Regions from separate parts of the Cloacibacterium caeni genome, predicted to be linked through region 1. Evidence: riboswitches for the same ligand, from Rfam matches in the RefSeq annotation. Region 1 holds a riboswitch; each other region holds the start of a gene.
What was found. A riboswitch is a leader RNA that binds a small molecule or an ion and turns the genes downstream of it on or off. The one in region 1 is predicted to bind S-adenosylmethionine.
Positions count from the first base shown of each region.

Region 2: linked by a shared signal. The riboswitch ahead of KKQ79_RS05180 (Na+/H+ antiporter NhaC family protein) and the one ahead of KKQ79_RS13045 (homocysteine S-methyltransferase family protein) in region 1 are both predicted to bind S-adenosylmethionine.
Region 3: linked by a shared signal. The riboswitch ahead of KKQ79_RS09825 (O-acetylhomoserine aminocarboxypropyltransferase/cysteine synthase family protein) and the one ahead of KKQ79_RS13045 (homocysteine S-methyltransferase family protein) in region 1 are both predicted to bind S-adenosylmethionine.

Region 1 covers NZ_OU015319.1:2,801,080-2,806,096, forward strand. The annotation lists gene metH (methionine synthase) at 1-1,963, opposite strand, end outside; gene KKQ79_RS13040 (four helix bundle protein) at 1,953-2,324, opposite strand; gene KKQ79_RS13045 (homocysteine S-methyltransferase family protein) at 2,350-3,360, opposite strand; SAM riboswitch class I at 3,421-3,531, opposite strand; gene KKQ79_RS13050 (MGH1-like glycoside hydrolase domain-containing protein) at 3,681-5,017, shown strand, end outside.
Region 2 covers NZ_OU015319.1:1,127,843-1,132,859, reverse strand. The annotation lists gene KKQ79_RS05185 (hypothetical protein) at 680-1,429, shown strand; SAM-I-IV-variant riboswitch at 1,671-1,767, shown strand; gene KKQ79_RS05180 (Na+/H+ antiporter NhaC family protein) at 1,804-3,123, shown strand; gene uraH (hydroxyisourate hydrolase) at 4,019-4,429, opposite strand; gene KKQ79_RS05170 (type I restriction-modification system subunit M) at 4,693-5,017, shown strand, end outside.
Region 3 covers NZ_OU015319.1:2,119,492-2,124,508, reverse strand. The annotation lists gene KKQ79_RS09830 (glycoside hydrolase family 3 C-terminal domain-containing protein) at 1-2,046, opposite strand, end outside; SAM riboswitch class I at 2,290-2,399, shown strand; gene KKQ79_RS09825 (O-acetylhomoserine aminocarboxypropyltransferase/cysteine synthase family protein) at 2,538-3,833, shown strand; gene KKQ79_RS09820 (homoserine O-acetyltransferase family protein) at 3,966-4,904, shown strand; gene KKQ79_RS09815 (homoserine dehydrogenase) at 4,947-5,017, shown strand, end outside.

The DNA.
Region 1 (5,017 bases):
CAAAAAGTTCTTTTGCGTGTTCTCCTACAATTTCGTCTTCTAAAATCTGAGGATACTTTCCAAATAAATCCCAACTTCTGAAAAACGGACTCCAATCGATGTAAGGATGCAGTTCTTCTAAATTTTGATTTTCAATCAATTGAATGCCTAAATTTTTAGGTTCAGAGATGGTCTCGATTTCCCAATTGATTTTGAATTTTTGATTTCTCGCTTCTTCTATCGAAATATATTCTTTATCAACTTGTCTGTTCAAAAATTTCTTACGGAAATCGGCATAATCAGTTTTCAATTCCGAAACAAATTCTGCATTTCTATTGCTCAATAAAGAACTTACCACACCAACTGCTCTGGAAGCGTCATTTACATGAACCACAGCATTTTTATATTTAGGGTCTATTTTTACCGCAGTATGCGCTTTAGAAGTTGTAGCACCGCCAATCATCAACGGAAAGTTCAGGTTTTGACGCTCCAGTTCATTGGCAATATGTACCATTTCGTCTAAACTTGGCGTAATCAAACCGCTTAAACCAATAACGTCTACTTTTTCTTCAATCGCTGTTTGAATAATTTTTTCGGCAGGAACCATCACTCCTAAATCTACAATTTCGTAATTGTTACAGCCCAAAACTACGCTCACAATATTTTTTCCAATGTCGTGAACATCACCTTTTACCGTTGCCATCAATACTTTTCCGTTGGCTTTTTGAGCAGAATCTTTCTCAGCTTCTATAAATGGTTGAAGATAAGCCACCGCTTTTTTCATCACTCTCGCAGATTTTACCACTTGAGGAAGAAACATTTTTCCGCTTCCGAATAAATCTCCCACTACAGACATTCCCGTCATTAGATTTCCTTCGATAACATCCAAAGGTTTTGCCGAAATTATTCGGGCTTCTTCTACATCTTCCTCAATAAAACGGTCAATTCCTTTTACCAAAGAATGGGTAATTCTGTCTTGCAAAGGCTGATTTCGCCATGCTAAATCTTCTACTTTTTCTTTTTTTACGGATTTATGTTTTTCAGAATAATCCAATAATCTTTCCGTAGCATCATCTCTTCTGTCCAGCATTACATCTTCTACCAGCTCCAACAAATCTTTAGGAATCTCGTCGTAAATTTCTAGCATTGCAGGGTTTACAATTCCCATATTCATTCCCACTTTGATGGCGTGATAGAGGAAAACCGAGTGCATTGCTTCTCTTACCGTATCATTTCCTCTAAACGAAAACGAAACGTTAGAAACACCACCCGAAACCGAAACATATGGCAAGTTTTCACGAACCCATTTTGTTGCTTCAATGAAATCCAATGCGTTTCTGCGATGTTCTTCCATTCCAGTTGCCACTGGAAAAATATTGAGGTCGAAAATAATATCTTCCGCAGGAAAACGGACTGTGTCCGTCAACAGTTTATAACTTCTTTTACAGATTTCTATTCTGCGTTCGTAATTATCGGCTTGTCCATTTTCATCAAAAGCCATTACAACTACTGCGGCACCATATCTTTTGATGGCTTTGGCTTGACGAATAAATTCTTCTTCACCACCTTTTAAACTGATGGAATTTACTACACATTTCCCTTGAACCACTTGCAAACCAGCTTCTAAAATTTCCCATTTTGAAGAATCTATCATCATTGGAATTCTGGAAATATCAGGTTCTGAGGCGATTAAATTCAAGAATTTAACCATGCAATATTTTCCGTCTAAAAGTCCATCATCAAAACAAATGTCTAAAATCTGTGCGCCTCCTTCTAATTGATGACGAGCAATATCTAGAGCTTCAGAAAATTTTTCTTCTTTAATCAATCTGAGAAATTTCTTAGAACCTGCTACATTGGTTCTTTCTCCAATATTGATAAAATTGGATTCTGGAGTTATAATTAAAGGTTCTAGACCAGATAATTTTAGTTGTCGGTTGTTGGTTGTTGGTTGTCGGAATTTTTGGATCGGATTAGTTTCCATTCTGTAGACTTTTAAAATAGTTAATAAATCCGTTTAATAATTTTTTACAAGCAAGTATTTGATTTAAAAAAGTTTCTAAATCTATTTCATTGATATATTTTTGATCAAACGCTAAATAAATTTGAGTTTCTAATTCATAAAGCGAACCTCTTGAAATATGCAAAAATTGAATGGTATCTTGTGCTGTTCTTCTTCCTAATCCTTCTGCAATATTAGAAGGAATTGAAATTGAACATCTTCTTATTTGGTTTGTAAGTCCATAAATTTCTTCTTTTGGAAAATTTTTAGTTTTTTCATAAATCATATTGACCAATTTTCTGGCTTCAATCCAAACTTCTAGTTCTGTGTATTCTTTTTTCATCAATATTTTTTTAAACCGATAACCATCAACCGACAACTGACAACTTTCTTGGTTGATAATTTTTAACAATATTTGCGATTGCAGCAATGTGGTCAGGAGTTGTTCCGCAACAACCACCCACGATATTTACCAATCCTTTTTCTGCATATTCACGGATTTGTTCTGCCATAAATTCTGGAGATTCATCATATTGCCCAAAAGCATTCGGTAAACCAGCATTTGGATAAGCAGAAATGTAAAATTCAGAATTATTAGAAATGGTTTCTAAATAAGGCGTCAATTGTTTCGCTCCTAGAGCACAGTTAAATCCTACACTCAATAAGTTAAGATGAGATATTGAAACCAAAAATGCTTCAGCAGTTTGTCCGCTCAAAGTTCTTCCTGAAGCGTCAGTAATGGTTCCAGAAACCATAATTGGAATCTGAATTTTTCTTTCTTCCTGAATTTGGTCTATGGCAAAAAGTGCAGCTTTAGCATTTAAAGTGTCAAAAATAGTTTCTACTAAAAGAATATCAGAACCGCCATCTAAAAGTGCTTCTGCTTGTTGTTTGTAAGCAATTCTTAACTCATCAAAAGTAATGGCTCTATAACCAGGATCATTTACATCCGGAGAAAGAGATGCGGTTTTATTAGTAGGGCCAATAGAACCTGCTACAAATCTTGGTTTTTCTGGAGTTATAGCTGTGAATTCATCACAAACTTTTCTTGCAATTTTTGCAGATTCAAAATTGAGTTCGTACACCAAATCTTCCATATGGTAATCTGCCATTGCAATGGTAGTCGCAGAAAAAGTATTGGTTTCGATGATGTCTGCACCAGCTTCTAAATATTTTTTGTGTACTTCTTCTATAGCATGAGGCTGAGTAAGAGAAAGTAAATCATTATTTCCCTTCAATGGAGATTCCCAGTTTTTAAATCTCTCGCCACGATAGTCTTCTTCTGTAAACTGATATCGCTGAAGCATAGTTCCCATAGCTCCGTCTAGAACAAGGATTCTTTGCTGTAAATTTTGATAAAGTATGTCGCTATTTTGCATTTCAATGTGATTAAAAAATGAAATGCTATAAGAAAAGTTGAGGGAATCAACTGTTTTTATGTGTTATCTATCCCAAAAATGAGTAGAATGTAGCACCTTTTCTCGTTTTAGAAACGCGATAGGTTGCCAAGGTTTCACAGAGTCTAATCTCTCCACCTTTCTTGATAACATTTCGATTATATGAAAGAACAAATCTTTTGCAAAGCTATATCATTTTTTTCACAATAAGAAATTGTCATTGAAAAAATTAATCTAAATGAAATTTCATAGTTTTTATTTTTTTCTAACTTCGCATCATGTTATTTTAAAAAATAATGGTTATGAATGCTGAAAAACAACGATTACAAGATATAAATTACAGAACTTGGGGACCTTATGTAAGCAATAGACAGTGGGGAAACGTAAGAGAAGATTATTCCTTTGATGGAAATACTTGGGGAGCAACTGGTCATGATGATGCAGAAAGCAGAACTTACAGATGGGCAGAAGAAGGAATCGCGGGAATTTCTGATGACAAACAACGTTTGTGCTTCGCTTTTTCTTTTTGGAATAAAAAGGATAAAATGGTTAAAGAACGTTTCTTTGGATTGAGCAACCATCAAGGAAATCATGGCGAAGACATTAAAGAAATTTTCTATTATTTAGACAATACGCCTACTCATTCTTACATGAAAATGGTGTACAAATATCCGCAGAATGCCTTTCCTTACGAAGATTTAATCAAGACAAATGCAGAACGAAGCAATAAGGAAACAGAATATGAAATTATAGATACGGGAATTTTTGACCAAAATGAATATTTCGATATTTTTATAGAATATGCCAAAATTCACCATGATGATATTTTAATCAGAGTTACTGTCACCAACCGAAATATAGAAAAAGCACCTTTGGTGATTCTCCCCACACTTTGGTACAGAAATAATTGGAGTTGGGGTTATAATTCTTATAAACCTAATTTTACAACGCGCCATCGTGGACAGATAGAAATAGAACATGAGAGTTTGGGAATGAAAAAGCTTTATTCTCGGGACAAATCCGTGAAAATTCTTTTCTGTGAAAATGAAACCAATACCGAAAAATTATTCGGGAAAAAATCTGAAAATAAATACTTTAAAGATGGAATTAACCATCATATCGTTCATCAAAAAAACACGGTGAATCCTAAAAAATTCGGGACTAAAGCTGCTTTTGTAATAGATACAGAATTAGAAGGAGGAGAAACTAAAACTTTTGACTTCAGAATGTCTCCTCATAAAATGGAGAACGCTTTTTTTGATTTTGATGAGGTTTTTGAAGTAAGAAAAAAAGAATCGGATGAATTTTATGACGAAATTCAAAAAGAATTTAACTGCGAAGATGAAAAAAATGTGCAGCGACAAGCTTTTGCAGGATTGCTTTGGAACAAACAATTTTATCATTATAAAGTTGGAAAATGGTTAAATGGCGACCCAAATTTCCCTGTGGAAAGGAATTTTGAACATCATGTAAGAAATGTAGAATGGAAACACATGAATTGCAAAGACATTATTTCTATGCCAGATAAATGGGAATATCCGTGGTTTGCAACGTGGGATTTAGCCTTTCACTGTGTGAGTTTTAGTATTTTAGACCCAGATTTTGCCAAAAATCAATTGCAATTATTGACCAAAGAATG
Region 2 (5,017 bases), 1.7 Mb from region 1:
TAGCGAGAGTAACACGGGTGATTTCATGAACTTCGTTCGCAGATCTTCGGTCTGTGCTCAATCACCGAGAGTAGAAATAAATATAAAGGGTGGTTGAGTCCTAGTCTAAGGCACTGATTTAGAAAAACAATCCTGATTTCGGCAAGCAAAGTAAGCTTGGTAGGGATTTTTCTGTCTCTAGATTTGATAAACTTAGTTATTTATAAATTTATTTTTGCCTACGAGAAAATGTTTTAAATCCATTTTTTTGGCTCTTTTTTTTACAATTAAAGTTTGAGATTAAATTTAATTGGTAGTTTGTTTTAATACTTTGGAAGGTTTTAAGGATTGAAAAAAAAGACTATTCTCTAAAAACTAAGATTTCAGTTAAAAGTTTCATTTTCCGCTAAAAGTTGATTTTATGACTAAAAGTATTGTTTTCGGCAAAATGTGCTGAATTCGGTTCTTTTCGGCACTCTTGTTTTGGAAATCTTTTTTAGAGCCTCTACATTTGTCTTGCATTCTTAGGGTAAGGATGTAGAAAAGAGATCTTTTGGAAGATATTTTATCGGCAAGTAATATTTACTAGGATAGAGTTAGCGCGCTTTATTTATAGCTTTATTTGAAAAGAATACAACTTGTTTTTTCGCGAAGTCCAATTTTTCTTTTTTCTGATTAATTTATTTAAAAATTTCAAATTATGGCTAAATATAACGGCTTAATAACCATAGAAGGACAAATAGATGGTCTTTCTTTCTATAAAACTGCAGACGGAACATTTGTAAGAAGAGCTGGCGGAGTGAAAAAAAGCAGAATTATGAATGACAGTAATTTTGCAAGAACGCGTGAAAACATGAGTGAATTTAGCGAAGTAGCTAAATCTAATAAGCTCATGCGCAATAGTTTTGGGTATTTACTAGAGAAGTATAAAGACTCTAAAATGCAGGCAAGACTGACTTCTAAACTGTATGAAGTTCTAAGGAATGATACTGTTTCTGATAGAGGTGAGAGGAGTATTGCTATAGGAATAGGAACAGAAGGAGGAGTAGATGTAATGAGAGGTTTTGATTTTAATGCAAGAGCTTCGTTGAGTTCTGTTCTATTTGATGGATTTACCTTAGATATGGAAGCATCTACTTTGACTTTAACAGATGTAGTACTGGGTAGAGGTTTAAAGTTTCCAGCTGCAGCTACAGATTTCAATATCCGATTGATTGAAAGTGTTATCCGATTTGAGGGAGGGAATTTTGAAACCCATGAAAGTAATGTAGTTACGGGTAAAACTTATGGCACAACGCTGAATGGTGTTTTGAGTTTTGAAAGCCCTCTCACTATGCAGGGACAGCGATACTTTTTACTTGTAATAGAATATCTACAAGAAGTAAATGGAAATCTATATCCTCTCAATAATGGTGCATTTAATGTGGTCAATTTGTTGGATATGGTTTAGTAACACTGAATAAAGTGATTAAGAGACTGTCTAATTAGGCAGTCTCTTTTTTAATATCGCATTTGAACATTATGATTCTTTAAATATTTTCAAGAGTTTGAGGTATAAAAACGGGAACGGGAAAGGAAATTTTTATTCTTTAATTTTTAGAAATCAGGGAGTTAAAAGGCTGTGTTGATGGTCTATGAGGGCGATTGATAGATTGTATTTGGTTCGTTGGGAGATAATGATTACTTTTGCCGCCTATTATCAGGAACCTCTACGGGAGGTAGCAACCTGCAACAACAAGCAAGGTGCTAAAGCGATAAGCCAAACTTTTTGGAAAAAATGTTGTCTATCTTTTGTAAAGTTCCTGTGTTAAATTTTTAAATTTTATGAACAATACAAAAGCAAATTTTCTCAGTTTACTTCCTTTTTTAATTTTCGTAGGTACATTTTTAGGTGCCGGAATTGTATTGCAAGATTTTTATGCCTTGCCATCGCCTATTGCCGTGAGTATCGGTATTATTGCCGCCTTTGCCATGTCTAGGTTGCCTCATCAAGAAAAAATAAAAACTTTCTTACACGGTTGTGGGGAATCCAGTGTACTCACCATGTGTATTATTTATCTATTGGCAGGCGCTTTTTCTACGGTAGCACAAGTTTCGGGCAGTGTAGATGCGGTGGTGAATATCGGGCTAACCTATATCTCTGCTGATTATTATGCTCTAGGGATTTTCCTTTTGGCCTCATTCCTTTCCTTGTCTTCTGGAACCTCGGTTGGTGCTATTGTCGCATTAGGGCCTATCGCAATACAGTTGGCTCAAAAAAGTGGAGCAGACCTTAACCTAATTGGGGCAAGTCTTTTGGGTGGTGCTATGTTTGGCGACAATCTTTCGGTGATTTCTGATACTACCATTGCAGCAGCTCAAACGTTGGGCAGCAGCATGAAAGATAAGTTCAGAACCAATTTTTATTTGGCTGCCCCTGCAGTAGTATTAACGGTGGTCATCTTACTTTTTATAGGATTTAGCAATCCTGTCGCACCTATTGCCTATACGCCAACTCCCATTTCTTGGGAACTTATTTTCCCCTATTTGGTGGTTTTGGTTTTAGCCTTTTTAGGGTTAGATGTATTTCTGGTGTTGGTCATCGGGATATTTTTAGCGGGAGCCATTGGTTTGTGGCAAGGGAATCTCACGTGGTTGAGTTTTGCCAAAGCCAGTTATGAAGGCTTCACTTCTATGACCGAAATTTTCCTTTTGTCTTTGCTTACAGGTGGTTTAGCTGCCTTAGTAGAAAAAGCAGGGGGAATTCAATATTTATTGAACAAAATAGAAGCTAAGATTAGCTCTGCCAAATCTGCGCAATTGGGAGCAGGATTGATTACAGGTTTGGTAAATCTCTGTATTGCCAATAATACGGTGTCGATTCTAATCTCTGGGAAAGTGTTGAGACCTATTTCTGAACGTTTTGAAGTTCCAGCCCGAAAGATGGCTTCTGTGATTGATATTTTTGCGTGTATCGTTCAAGGGTTACTTCCTTATGGCGCTCAGGTTTTATTGATTATCGGTTACAGTAAAAATAAAATCAATTATGTGGATATGCTCTCGCATTCTTATTATTTAGGGCTTCTGTTCTTAATGGTGGTGGGTTCTATGTTTTGGGGAAGGTCTAGGAATGTGTTACCTTCGGGAGGCTCAGGTATTTGTTGAGAAAAATTCTTTTCCCCGACCCTAAAGGGTGAAATTTTTCTGTTTGGTTTTGGAGTTTTTATAACACAAAGTTCACGGAGATTTTGTAAAATCATGTCGTTTTTGAGTTCTCAAAGGAACATCAGAGATGTTCTATAGAGTGCACGGATTTTAATGCAATAGAAATAATGTGCCTTCGACTACGCTCAGGCACCGTGTAATAAAAGATTTGGTGGCAGAGCAAAGACTGAAGTTCTGCGAACGAAGTTCACGAAGCCACAGCATCAACAAATAAACTCTGCTTTTCAGATTTAATGTTCTTTTGTCTTGAAACAAAAGAACCAAAAGTTCAAGTCTGGAAATCCTCAGCTAAAAATAAATAACCTTTTCTAAAAACTCTGAAACTCACTCGGCAGAATGCCGAGCTTAAACAGCAGACTTTTTTAACGAAAAGGTTATTCATTTTTTTAACGCTTGCGGTTTCCTAGGACATCAATTAAAATAGGTAATTTTTCAACGTCTATGTTCCTAGGTTAAAAGTTTTAATATCACAAGGTTCACGGAGAGTTGTCGAAATGATGGCGTTTTTGAGTTTTCAAAGGAGCATCAGAGATGTTCTAGAAAGCACACGGATTTTAATGCAATAGAAATCATGTGCCTTCGACAGGCTCAGGCACCGAGATGAGAAGTGAGAATGTGCCTTCGACTACGCTCAGGCACCGAGTGTAGTAATAAATAATACGGTGATTGAGCGGAGTCGAAATCACAGGGAGGAATAAGAACGTGCCTTCGACTACGCTCAGGCACCGAGATTAGAATTGAGAACGTGCCTTCAACTACGCTCAGGCACCGTGTAATAGAAAAATTGGTGGCTGAGCTTGTCGAAGCCACCATTTTAGAAAATTCTTTTTTATTTTTAATTTCCTCTGTAAGTGGAGTAGCCGTAAGGCGATAGGGTGATGGGAACGTGGTAATGTTCTTGGTCTGCCAACTCAAAAACCACTTCTACAAAGGGATAAAAGGATTTTTGTCCTAGACTTTTAAAATACGGTGCGGTGTAAAACGTGAGTTTGTAAATGCCCGTGTTGTTTTTGCCCTCTTGTTTTAAGAAATCTTTTACCCTGCCGTTTTGATCGGTGATTTTTTCTTCTACCAATACCCAATTGTTTTGTGCATCTCTTTTTTGTAAAGTAATTTTTACGTGGGGAGCAGGTTTACCCGTGGAGATGTCTAAAATGTGACTTGAGAGTTGATAGCTGCTTTCTTGAGCATAAACCATAGGTACCATTAAAAACATCATGAGAAATACTAACCAGTTCTTTTTCATTTTTTTTTAGATTTTTATTGTTGAATATTTTTTGTCTTACCCTTACAAAGATGATGCCTATTTATGCCGAATTAACTTCATTTTGATTGATGTTTGCAATGGCATTTATTGTATTATTCTAATGGGAAAGTTTGTGGGTTTTGTGATTGTGGTTTTATTTCTAAATTTTTCATTGGATTTAAGTTGAGAATTACGGTTTTCCTTATTGGTATAAAGATAGGTTTTTGTTATATTTGGGAGAAATAATAAAGTATAGGAAACTAATGGCTAAGAAAAGCACTGTAAAAACTAAATCCATAGAAGAAACGCTTTGGGATTCTGCCAATAAATTGAGAGGTACGGTAGAATCTTCTGAATACAAACACGTAGTATTGGGACTGATTTTCTTAAAATTTGCGAGTGATAAATTTGAAGAGCGTAGAGCGGAACTTATTGCAGAAGGCAAAGAGAAATTTATAGAAATGAAAGAGTTCTACAATATGCAGAACATCTTTTATTTGCCAGAAGAAGCAAGATGGAGCACCATTATCGAACATTCTAAACAGGCAGACATTGCCCTAAAAATAGACACCGCTCTCCACACCATAG
Region 3 (5,017 bases), 680 kb from region 1:
AGATTTTACGTCTCTTATGTACAATTGAACTACTTCTGCACCTGCTTTTTTGCCTGTATTTTTTACTGGAATCGTAAACGTAATAGTCTCATCTTCGGTAATAACGGCTTTGTCTGCTTTAGCTTGACCAATCTCGAAAGTGGTGTAACTTAATCCATGCCCGAAACTGAAAAGTGGTTTGATATTTTTGGTGTCATGCCAACGATAACCTACGAAAATACCTTCGTTGTATTTTATGTTGATAGGGTTTTGTTGGTCTTTTCCTTTTCCTTGTGCCAATTCTTCTTTATTACCAGGATATTCTCCTAATTGATGCGCTGAATTGTCTTCTAATTTCACAGGGAAAGTGAAAGGCAATTTACCAGAAGGATTAGCGTCACCTGCTAAAACTGAAGCGAGAGCATGACCACTTTCTGAACCTAAATACCACGCTTGAACAATGCTAGGAACTTCTTTTACCCAAGGCATTTCTACAGCATTTCCTGAAACTAAAACTACAGAGAAATTTTTGTTCACTTTTGCTAAAGCAGAAATTAATTCATCTTGATGATAAGGCAAGCCCATATCTTTTCTGTCATTTCCTTCACTGTCTTGGAAATCACTTTTATTAAGTCCACCTACAAAAATTACAAAGTCAGAATTTTTAGCGAGTTCTACCGCTTCTTTGGTTAATTCCGCCTGTGAACGTTTGTCAGTAAGGTCTTTTCCAGTTTTTACACCGTTATATTCTCCAGTTACATCTCCTACATAACCTCTCGCAAAAACTACTTCTGCATCTTTCCCGAATCTTGCTTTGATTCCGTCTAAAGGTAAAGTTTCATATTTTACTTTTAAGGAAGAAGAACCACCACCTACAGTCATCATTTTGATGGCGTTTTCACCAATTACAGCAATCTTTTTAGTTTTGGCAACGTTAATTGGCAATACATTTTTTTGATTTTTTAGCAATACAATTCCTTCTTCACCAATTTCTTTGGCAATCGCTCTATGTTCTTCAGAAGCAATGTTTCCAAAAGGTTTGTTTTTATTCATTGTGGTTAAGAAAGCCAATCTTAGGATTCTTCTTACTTTATCATCCAATTCTTTAGTTCCTACTTCACCAGACTTGATGAGTTTTAAATAAGGATGTGCCAAATAGTAATTGTCATAAGCATTGCTAGTTCCTTCCGAAAGTCCATTTGTCCAGCTTCCGAATTCCATGTCAAGACCATTCATAATGGCTTGTTTGGTATCATTTACAGCGCCCCAATCAGAAATCACTACTCCTTTAAAACCCCATTCTTTTTTCAGAATATCGTTTAATAAATATTGATTTTGACTTGCATACTGATTTTTGTACATATCATAAGCTCCCATGATAGACCAAGTGTCTCCTTCTTGTACAGCTGCTTTGAAGGCAGGTAAATAAATTTCGTACAGCGTTCTATCATCTACAATTACGTTGCTGGTATGTCTAAATTGTTCCTGATTATTAAGTGCATAATGTTTTACACAAGCAGCTACACCATTAGATTGAACCCCTTTAATGTATGGAACCACCATTTTAGAAGATAAAAATGGGTCTTCTCCCATATATTCGAAGTTTCTACCGTTTAATGGAGTTCTGTAAATATTTACACCAGGTCCTAATAGAATATCTTTTTTTCTATAACGAGCTTCTTCTCCAAGAGCTTTTCCGTAATTCCAAGACATTTTTTTGTTCCATGTTGCAGAGAGTGCAGTAAGCGCAGGATAAGCAATGATGGAGTCATTGGTCCAACCAGCTTGATCCCATTCATCCCATTTTACTTCAGGACGAATTCCGTGTGGTCCATCGGTAGTCCAAAATTCTGGAATTCCTAATCTTGGAACACCTGGTGAACTGAATTTTGACTGAGCATGAAGCATCGCTACTTTTTCTTCTAAAGTCATTTTAGAAAGTGCATCTTCTACTCTGACTTCTATAGGTTGCGAATCATCTAAATAAATTTGTGTCTTTTTTTCTTGTGCTTTTGCTTGAAAACTCATTAACGAGACTAAGCAAACAAGTGCAATTTTCTTGAACATAAGAATTAATTTTTGGTTCAGTAAAACTACAACTTTTTATTATTATCTCAAAATGAGATAATAAATTTTTCAAAAAACTTATCTTGAGATTAAAGATTTAAAAATAAAAATCAATAAATCACCTGTTAATCAGTTGGTTATGATTTGTTAAAATGAAAAAAATATTTTTTTTCTTCTAAAAATTTGGTTTTCTGTAAAACTTGTTTTTATATTTGCACCACGATAAACGTTCTTTATACACGCAACTTATTAAGAAAGGTGGAGGGAATTGACCCTGCGAAACCTTGGCAACCTGCTAACAGAAATGAGAGTAAGGTGCCAAATTCAACCCCGAAATTCGGGAAAGATAAGTCTGAAATCAGTTTAAAATAGTCATACACTATATCAAAAACTCTTTCGACTTGTCGGAAGAGTTTTTTTATGCTCTTTCGTCAAGAATTTTCTGCAAATAAGTTGCTCTAATATTTAACAATTAAAAAATTATTAAAAAAATGAGCAATTTAAAATTTGAAACGCTTCAACTTCACGCTGGTCAAGAAATCGACCCAACTACCAATTCTAGAGCGGTGCCGCTTTACCAAACTTCGTCTTATACCTTTAACAATGCAGAACATGCTGCCAATCTTTTTGGGTTAAAAGAATTTGGGAATATCTACACCAGACTCATGAATCCTACTACAGATGTATTCGAAAAACGTGTGGCTGCACTTCACGGTGGAGTAGCTGCTTTGGCTACCGCTTCTGGTCACGCTGCGCAATTTTTGGCAATTACCAATATTTTACAAGCAGGAGATAATTTTGTGAGTTCGCCTTATTTGTACGGAGGAAGTTATAATCAGTTCAAAGTTTCTTTCAAAAAATTAGGAATCGAAGCACAATTTGCTAAAGACGATGAGCCAGAAAGTTTTGAAGAACTCATTAACCAAAACACCAAAGCGATTTATTTAGAAACCATAGGAAACCCTACGTTGAACGTTGCGGATTTTGATGCAGTCGCTGCAGTGGCTAAAAAACATAATATTCCACTTATTGTAGATAATACTTTTGGAGCAGGTGGTTATTTGTTTAGACCGATTGAACATGGCGCAAATGTAGTGGTAGAATCTGCAACCAAATGGATTGGCGGTCACGGAACTTCTATTGGCGGAATCATCATAGATGGAGGAAATTTCGATTGGGGAAATGGTAAATTTCCACAGTTTTCTGAACCTTCAGATGGTTATCATGGATTGGTTTTCTCAGATGTTTTTGGAGTTAATGGACCTTTTGGAAATATTGCTTTTATCATCAAAGCCAGAGTAGAAGGTCTTAGAGATTTCGGGCCTACGATTTCTCCATTCAATTCATTTTTATTGCTTCAAGGTTTAGAAACATTATCGCTTAGAGTAGACAGAACCGTAGAAAATGCTCAGAAATTAGCGGAATTTTTAGAAAATCACCCTAAAGTTGAAAAAGTATTGTATCCAGGTTTGCCTAGTTTCCCAGATTATGAAAATGCCAAAAAATATTTGAAAAAAGGTTTCGGAGGGGTACTTAATTTTGAAATCAAAGGCGGAAAAGAAGCAGCGGTAAAATTCATCGATCATTTACAATTGATTTCGCATTTAGCAAACGTTGGAGATTCTAAAACGCTGATTATTAACCCTGCTTCTACTACACACGAACAACTTTCAGATGAAGAAAGATTAAAAGCAGGAATTACTCCGGGACAAATTAGATTAAGCGTAGGAATAGAACATATTGATGATATTATCGCAGATTTAGAGCAATCATTCTCTAAAATATAGAAATTGGAAGGCTGAAATCGGAAATTATCAATAGAATCGGGCTTTAGCCCGATTTCAAAAAATAAAAATTCAACTGGCTTTAGCCAAAACTTAAGATTAAAACAATCTTTTTTTAATATAAATTTGAAAATTTTGGAAAATTTTACGGCAGGAAGTTTTGCCCTAGAAAGTGGAACTGAAATAAAAAATGTAAACATTGCTTATCATATTTTTGGTGAATTAGCTCCAGAAAAAAAAGTGATTTGGATTTGTCATGCCTTAACTGCAAATTCAGATGTGCAAGATTGGTGGCCTAATTTCATTGGCAAAAATTTAACCTTAGACACCGAAAAATATACCATAGTTTGTGCCAATATTTTAGGTTCTTGCTACGGAACGAGTTTCCAAAAACAAGAAAAACCTCCATTAATCACCATTCGTGATATGGTAAAACTTCACCAAGAGTTAGCCAAATTTTTACAAATTTCTGAAATAGAATTGCTTCTAGGAGGTTCTCTCGGCGGAATGCAATGTTTAGAGTGGGCGATTGCAGAACCAGATTTTATCAAAAAATTATTTGTAATTGCTACCAATGCAAAGCATTCTGCGTGGGGAATTGCTTTTAACGAAGCACAAAGAATGGCGCTGGAATTAGGCGAAAACGGAATAGATGCAGCAAGAGCTATCGCCATGCTTTCGTACAGAAACTATGATACTTTTGAAGCCACTCAAACTGATGAAGAAGAAAAATTAGAACAATATAGAGCAGCTTCTTATCAAAGACATCAAGGAGAAAAACTCAGAAAAAGATTTTCTAAAGAAAGTTATTTCATGCTTTCTAAAGCTATGGATTCTCACCACTTGGGAAGAGGAAGGAATTCAGTAGAAAATGCTTTGAACCAAATTACAGCAGAAACTTTGGTGATAGGAATTGATAGCGATATTCTTTTTCCTGTTTCGGAGCAAAAATTTATAGCTGAACATATTAAAAACGCTAAGTTGGAAGTGATTTCTTCATTGTATGGACATGATGGTTTTTTAATTGAAACTGATAAGATTTCAACATTGCTTAAAAAGCATTTCAACTTATAAGAAAACACAAATGATGATTTTCAAAAAATTAAAATTAAAAAAATGAGCAAAAAATTAACGATAGGATTGTTTGGTTATGGAGTGGTAGGAACTGGTCTTTATGATGTTTTGCA